One region of the Vibrio rarus genome, then DNA from elsewhere that is predicted to be linked to it. Evidence: riboswitches for the same ligand, from Rfam matches in the RefSeq annotation. Region 1 holds a riboswitch; the other holds the start of a gene.
What was found. Region 1 has a riboswitch for cobalamin ahead of OCU56_RS05760 (sirohydrochlorin cobaltochelatase). Riboswitches for the same ligand answer to the same signal wherever they lie in the genome.
Positions count from the first base shown of each region.

Region 2: it holds a riboswitch for cobalamin, as region 1 does, so the genes downstream of both, OCU56_RS16490 (TonB-dependent receptor domain-containing protein) here and OCU56_RS05760 (sirohydrochlorin cobaltochelatase) in region 1, are expected to answer to the same signal.

Region 1 is NZ_AP024900.1:1,209,928-1,213,350, forward strand. Features, by position in the region: gene OCU56_RS05750 (ABC transporter permease) at 1-186, opposite strand, end outside; gene OCU56_RS05755 (ABC transporter ATP-binding protein) at 179-1,066, opposite strand; gene OCU56_RS05760 (sirohydrochlorin cobaltochelatase) at 1,113-2,138, opposite strand; cobalamin riboswitch at 2,317-2,507, opposite strand; cobalamin riboswitch at 2,720-2,853, shown strand; gene OCU56_RS05765 (cobalt-precorrin-5B (C(1))-methyltransferase) at 2,944-3,423, shown strand, end outside.
Region 2 is NZ_AP024901.1:780,140-783,562, reverse strand. Features, by position in the region: gene putA (bifunctional proline dehydrogenase/L-glutamate gamma-semialdehyde dehydrogenase PutA) at 1-1,283, opposite strand, end outside; cobalamin riboswitch at 1,463-1,613, shown strand; gene OCU56_RS16490 (TonB-dependent receptor domain-containing protein) at 1,653-3,423, shown strand, end outside.

The sequences.
Region 1 (3,423 bases):
TAATAGGCCGGGGAGCAAAAAGGTCAGATAATCCATCCCTTGCACCATAGTTCCTTTCCCAACGCCATAGCCAAATGCCATTAAATATAAAAAGGGTGGGACAGCCGCAGCGAGTGCGACACGTACGATTTTTTTCTTTAATACCGTGCATTCTCGGTAGTAAATGCCAACAACACCATCAAGCATTTTTTATTAACCTCTTGCCAGTAAAATGAAGAAACACATCTTCTAATGTGGTATCCCGTATGCGGCCACTGATAGAGTCGTGACTGATGTGAGTTAACCGTTGCAAAGCGTGCTCTTTGTTACTGAAAAACTCGTGTTGGACCTCTTCACTTTCAATTTCAAGAACGAATGGCCCTAGATGCTGTTTCAAGCTAGCGGCGGTGCCTTGGGTGATGATTTTGCCACTATCGATGAAGATAACACGATCCGATAATCGCTCCGCTTCTTCAATGTAATGGGTGGTTAGGAAAATGGTACAGTCACGTTCTTTGTTGATTTTTTGTAGAAATGCCCACATTTTTCGTCGGCTAAGGGGGTCTAAGCCCACCGTTGGTTCATCCAAAAATAAGATTTTGGGCTGGTGCATTAATGCGCGAGCAATCACCAGTTTGCGTTTCATACCACCAGATAGCTTGGATGCAGGCTTATGTTTGTGTTCAGTTAGGCCTGCAAATTCAAGGCTTTCATCTATGGCCCTTTGCAAAGCCTTGCCACGCATTTTATAGAGCAAGCCGTGAACTTTGAGGTTTTCAACGGCATTGAGCTCTTTGTCCACATTATTATGTTGTGGCACCACACCAATCAAACGTCTTAAATCATGTCGATTAGAGCGGTTCTCTATGTTGTCATAAAGCACCGTTCCGGAATCAGGTTCGAGCAGCCCAGTCATCATTTTAATGGTGGTGGTTTTACCCGCGCCATTGGGGCCAAGAAAGGCACACACTTCGCCGCGTTGAATGGAAAAACTCATCTCATCAACGGCTTTGCGCTTAGCAAAATGTCGGGTCAATGACCGCACTTCGATAACGGGTTTCGTCGAGTGATGCTGTTGTAAAATCATGCTGTTCTGCTCTATTTACTTTGATTAAGTGATTAGCGAAAAATGCCTATTTCAGCACGATACCCGCTTCTTTAGCCGCATCATTAAGGTGCTGCAGGTAAATGTGTTGTATCGAATCATTACGTCCTAAGCCTTTTAGCACAGGGATGACCTTGATATTTTGTTTGGTCAGCATCATTTTCCATGAGTCATCCTCATCACCGGCCATATCGTTATTGGCATGATCCCCGGCAACCACCATCAGCGGTTTAACCATAACGCTTTTGATGGAGTCGTGTTTTAAACGCGCCATAAGGCTATCGAAGTTAGGATAGCCTTCCACTAAGCCAATATAGATTTTTACGTCTGGATAACGTTGATTTAAGATTTCTTGAAGCTCGTAATACAGGCCGGTAGAAAGATGATGGTTGCCGTGGCCCATATACACTAAAGCGGTATTGTTTTTCTTGGCAAGCGCCACATCGCTGGCTAATGCATCCGCTAAAGTATGCAGATCTTTACGGTATGGGTGTTGCGCACCCCAAGTGCCCATTAATGGGCGGCCAAGAGCCACATTATGAAAAGGTTTCCATTTTGCTTTTACCGTTTGAATAGACGCTAGGGCGTTTACCGTTCCTTTAAGGTCGATATACTCTTCACCATGTGACAGTAAGGTGGTTTGCACAACGATGTTTTTATAACCTGCGCTTTGCAAATCGTTCATTGTCCCCATGACATTTTGTACCTGATAAAAATTTTTAGGGACTTCAGGGTGTTGTTGTTGATATTGCTTATCCGTTGCACGCTTATGCCAAATTTTACGAATAATATTTGAGGTAAACGCAAAGCGTACAGGGGTGTTCGGGTAGGCTTTTTGCACTTGTTGTTGAATGCCAATCAGTGAGCCAATAGCGGTGTTGTAAGTGGTACCAAAGGCGGCGAGGACGATAGCGGATTTTTCGGGTTTCGCCGTTTTGCTAGAAGAATGCGCTGTTGCCGTTAGAGGTAGGCTGGCCAACAGTCCGAGAAAAAGGATCTTGCGTGGCACTTTAGTCAGCGTGAGGCTATTTTTCAATAATGTTGAAATTAACATAATAGGTATCCGTAAGTTCCGATACAACGTGCTAGGTTGCATCAAATCATCACTCAGATCATAAAGAGAGAGCGAAGGCATAATGGTGGCTTACGGGAGTAAATAACAAAGGTTTCGTCATCAATAGAGTCATTAACCACGAGTAACCCGCTCGCCTTTGGTGAACTGGATATTCCCAGTTCATTGAACCATTCAGGCAGGTATCCTGGCTTTTGGGTCAACATATGCAGAACGCCTTCCCAGATAATCTCCAGTGGACTCATGTCTGCTAACTCGCCAAATACAGTTGCGGGTACAGCTCAAGCTTTTAACTTGATTCCCTTTTAAGTGCAATTCAATGAATGTGACACCTGAATGGTAAGCATATTGCCTTAAAAAATCTTATGAATAGTGATAAAAATCAATAAAGAGAGATTTTTGTTTCATTAAACAAGGTGTGGCTAGAAATTAATATGCAATGAATTTCTATTCAATTCCGCTATTGGTGACTTTTAAGGGGAGAGTGTGTTTAAATCGAGCTATCGCAAAGCTGGCGCGCAGTTATCTTGATAATTATCAATCATACCTGTCGCTCTCTATGAGAGACTTCATGAATATTTAGTGTATTAAGTGAATCAGGTGTCATTCCTGAACTGTCCCCGCAACTGTGAGCGAACATGCAGTATACCTGTATAAATATTCGTAAGTCAGATCCTGCTAAATATCCAACAATCAAACAGCCTGAGCGGGATCACTCAGTGTCATTGTCTTTCAATTTCAGCCGATCTGACTGTTTGATGTTTTTATTAATTGTGCTGGAGTTTCAGTGGGTAAATTAAAACGTTCGAAACACAATAAAGAGTTGCGCTGGGGTTACACAACCGGTGCCTGTGCGGCAGCGGCGGCCAGCGCCGCTGTGCGAATGCTTATTTCCGATAGCCCTTTCTCTAAGATTGAAATTAGTCTGCCTAATAAAGAGCTCGTGACATTTCCATTGGCACGACTAGAAAAACACCTAGATAACCATGCGGTTTCAATACTTGCCGGTGTGGTTAAAGACGGCGGCGATGATCCCGATTGTACCCACGGCTTAGAAATTCAGTGCAGGGCAAAATGGAGCACTACCGCGGGGATCCACCTTACAGGCGGGCAAGGAATTGCAACGGTGACACTGCCAGGTTTAGAACTCCCTGTTGGTGAGCCTGCCATCAACCCCGTACCGAGAGCCAATATTATACAGATGGTGCAACGAGAGTTGGATTTATCGACACCGTCATGGTCAACGGGTGCGTCGATAGAAGTGCGA
Region 2 (3,423 bases), on a different replicon from region 1:
ACTGTATGAGCATTGTGACTGGCAAATTGAGGGAAAATATTGCCTCGTACTCCTTCGCTTAACAAAAAACGAGCACAAGCCAAGTAAGACATATCAGTGGCTTCTTTACGCGTAAATACAGGGTAGTTAGCGTACCCTCCCTGTTGAGACCATTTAATTTCACTATCCCAATACGCTCCTTTCACCAAACGCAATGGAATGATATCTCCTTGCTCTTTCGCCAACGCATTCACCCATACCAACACTGGCAAACAGCGTTTCGAGTAGGCTTGAATCACTAAACCAAACTTGCCCCAACCTTTTACTTGTTCATTGTTATACACTTTTTCAAATAACTTAAGAGAGAGCTCTAAACGGTCAGCCTCTTCTGCATCAATAGTAATAGCCACATCTAACGCTATTGCCCTAGACAGTAATTTGAGCAAAGTATCATGCAGTTCCGTTAACACACGTTGTTGGTTAGCCACTTCATAGCGCGGATGTAAAGCAGATAATTTAATGGAAATGGATGGCGCTGGGTGATGACACGCTTTTGTAGCGGTTTTCTTAGCCAGGTTATTGCTGCCTACTGACTCTATCGCCAGTAAATAGTCATTAAAATACTTAGCGGCATCGTCAGCGGTTAATGCCGCCTCACCCAACATATCAAAAGAGTGAGTAAAGCCTTGCTTGCGTAATGCCGCGCCGTTTTTTTGCGCCTCTACAATATTGCGCCCTAACACAAACTGATGCCCCATCACCTTCATAGCCTGATGCATTGCCTTGCGGATCACCGGTTCTGACATTTTATTCATTAACGTTGAGATAGCAGAACTCGGACTGGTTGTTTCAGTTTTGTTAATGCCCACTACTTTACCAGTCAGCATCAACCCCCACGTAGAGGCATTAACAAATACGGAATCCGACTGGCTTAAATGGGACTTCCAATCTGCAACGGTTAGCTTATCTTTTATTAAGGCATCGGCCGTTTCAGTATCAGGAATTCGCATCAGTGCTTCTGCTAAACACATCAATAAAATCCCTTCTTGGGTATCTAAACTGTATTCTAGCAGTAATGCATCTATCATCTGAATTGACCGCTTATCCTTACGAATAGCTTCAATTAACCACGTAGTTTGCCTTTTTATGCGTTCTTTCTCTGCTTTTGAAGGCGTCGCTAATTCTAACAATTCATTTAACCAGCTCGACTCATCTACCATATACATAGGAGAAATATTCGACCATAAAACGTCTTTAGGTTGATTAATGAAGTCGGAACTTAAAACACTAGATGCCGTAAACATTGCTTTTCCTCAGCTCTATAAAAACCGCCATTTATTTGCCCACAATCCTACATAGCGGCACAAGGCAAAGCAAAGAATTAGAAAACCTAAATAAGAGAATTGTGATTACAAGCACCCAACAATAACATTAAAATAATTTAACAATTAAATTTAATATCTAGACACCCTCTGTAGCAGACTATAGAATCCCTTTCGCTGGTGTCATGAAACCCGAGGTTTCAGACTTAAAAGGGAATTTGGTGTGAATCCAAAGCTGACGCGCAACGGTATTTGAGAGCAAACTTTACGCTACTCATCAGTCCGATTACCTGCCAGTAAGAAAGAGCGTCAATATAGGCGCCTTTATCACTACGCGTATTAGGACTTAACATGAAAAAAACACTTGTAGCGACAGCGATCTTTGCGCTGTACTCGCCAACCATTCTTGCCCAACAGGTTGATTCAGCAGACGTTGATGAAACTATGGTCGTCACAGCAAACCGTTTTGCACAGCCAATATCGTCCACTCTAGCCAATATCAGTGTCATTGAACGTCAAGATATCGAAGCGATTCAAGCCGATAGTGCTCTAGACGTCCTCAAGACACTACCGGGTGTAGAGGTGAGACAATTAGGCACAAAAGGCAATGCCACTAGTATCTACTTACGCGGTGCTACTTCTGCTCAAACTCTTATTCTTGTCGACGGCGTACGAATCAACTCGCCAACATCAGGTGGCGGTTCAATCGGTTTAATACCAGCATTTGCCATTGAGAAAATTGAAGTGCTGCGAGGACCAAAGGCGTCAGTGTACGGCGCTGATGCGGTAGGTGGCGTAATCAGCATCACTACCGTACCTCAAGATAACGTGCATGAAGTCTCATTGACGGGCGGCAGTAACTACTACCATTCTGAAGGTTTCCGTAGTTCTGGAGAAATAAGTGAAAGCACTCGAGGCTCATTTGTTGTAAATAATGAAGCTTCTAAAGGCTATGCCATCTCCACCTTATCTCCAAAAGGTGAAGATTATGGCTATAAATCTCAAGTGGTGTTTGGCTCCCTACAACATGATATTTCTGATAACTGGAGCGCGAACTTCTCTGGTTACAACCAAAACAGTAGCAGCGAGTTTCTCACCTCCACATCAAAAGACGAAACAGCCGTAGATTTTTACTCTGTAACCGGTGGTCTTAATTTCACCCTTGATGCTTTTCAGTCCTCACTGCAAATCAGTCGCAGCAATGATGCGCAAGGCACTCGAGATGCGGCTAAGACTCGCGCAGAGGCAACGTTAGAAGCTCAGCGAAATACGGTGTCTTGGATTAACTCCTATCAAATTAATTCCCTTTTAAATGTGACTGGTGGTCTTGATTACTATCAAGAAGACGTTAACCGTGGTGGCTCAAATACCACTAACTATGCAAAAGCAGATAGAAATAACCGAGGTATTTTTGCCACAAGTTCACTGAACTTAGACCCTGTGATTATCGAAGCGAGCATCCGCAATGACGACGACAGCTCCTATGGCAGTAACACCACTTGGAACTTGGCCGCTGGGGTAAATATATTTGATGTTGTCACGGCATCATTAAGCCATGGCACAGCCTATAGAGCTCCGACATTTAATGACCTTTACTGGCCTGCCGACCCTTATTCATCTGGAAATCCGAACCTAAAACCAGAAACGTCTGAATCGACAGAATTTACTCTACAAGGTTTTCAAACTTGGTCCTCATGGAATATTTCCTTATATAAAACCAACATTAAAGACATGATTGCTTGGGCTCCAAGCGCATCAGGCCTTTGGCAACCCACTAACATAGATAAAGCAGAGATAAAAGGTATAGAAGCCAGTATTGAGTTCGATACTTGGTTGATACACCACACCGTTTCTGGGGATTGGAAAGATCCAAAAAACAAACAAACGGGCTTTCAGTTAGCAGACCGTGCAAAGCAAAATTACTCTTGGATTGGTACGGCTAATTGGCAAGATCTGCAAACATCATTGATAGCAAACTATGTGGGTGAACGCCCTGAAAGCTCAGCAGCATCGCCTAACATGATGGACGCTTACATCACTGTAGACTTGGCACTAAAATACAGCTTTACCGATAATCTAGATGCAAGATTCAAAGTAAATAACTTGCTTGATGAAGATTATG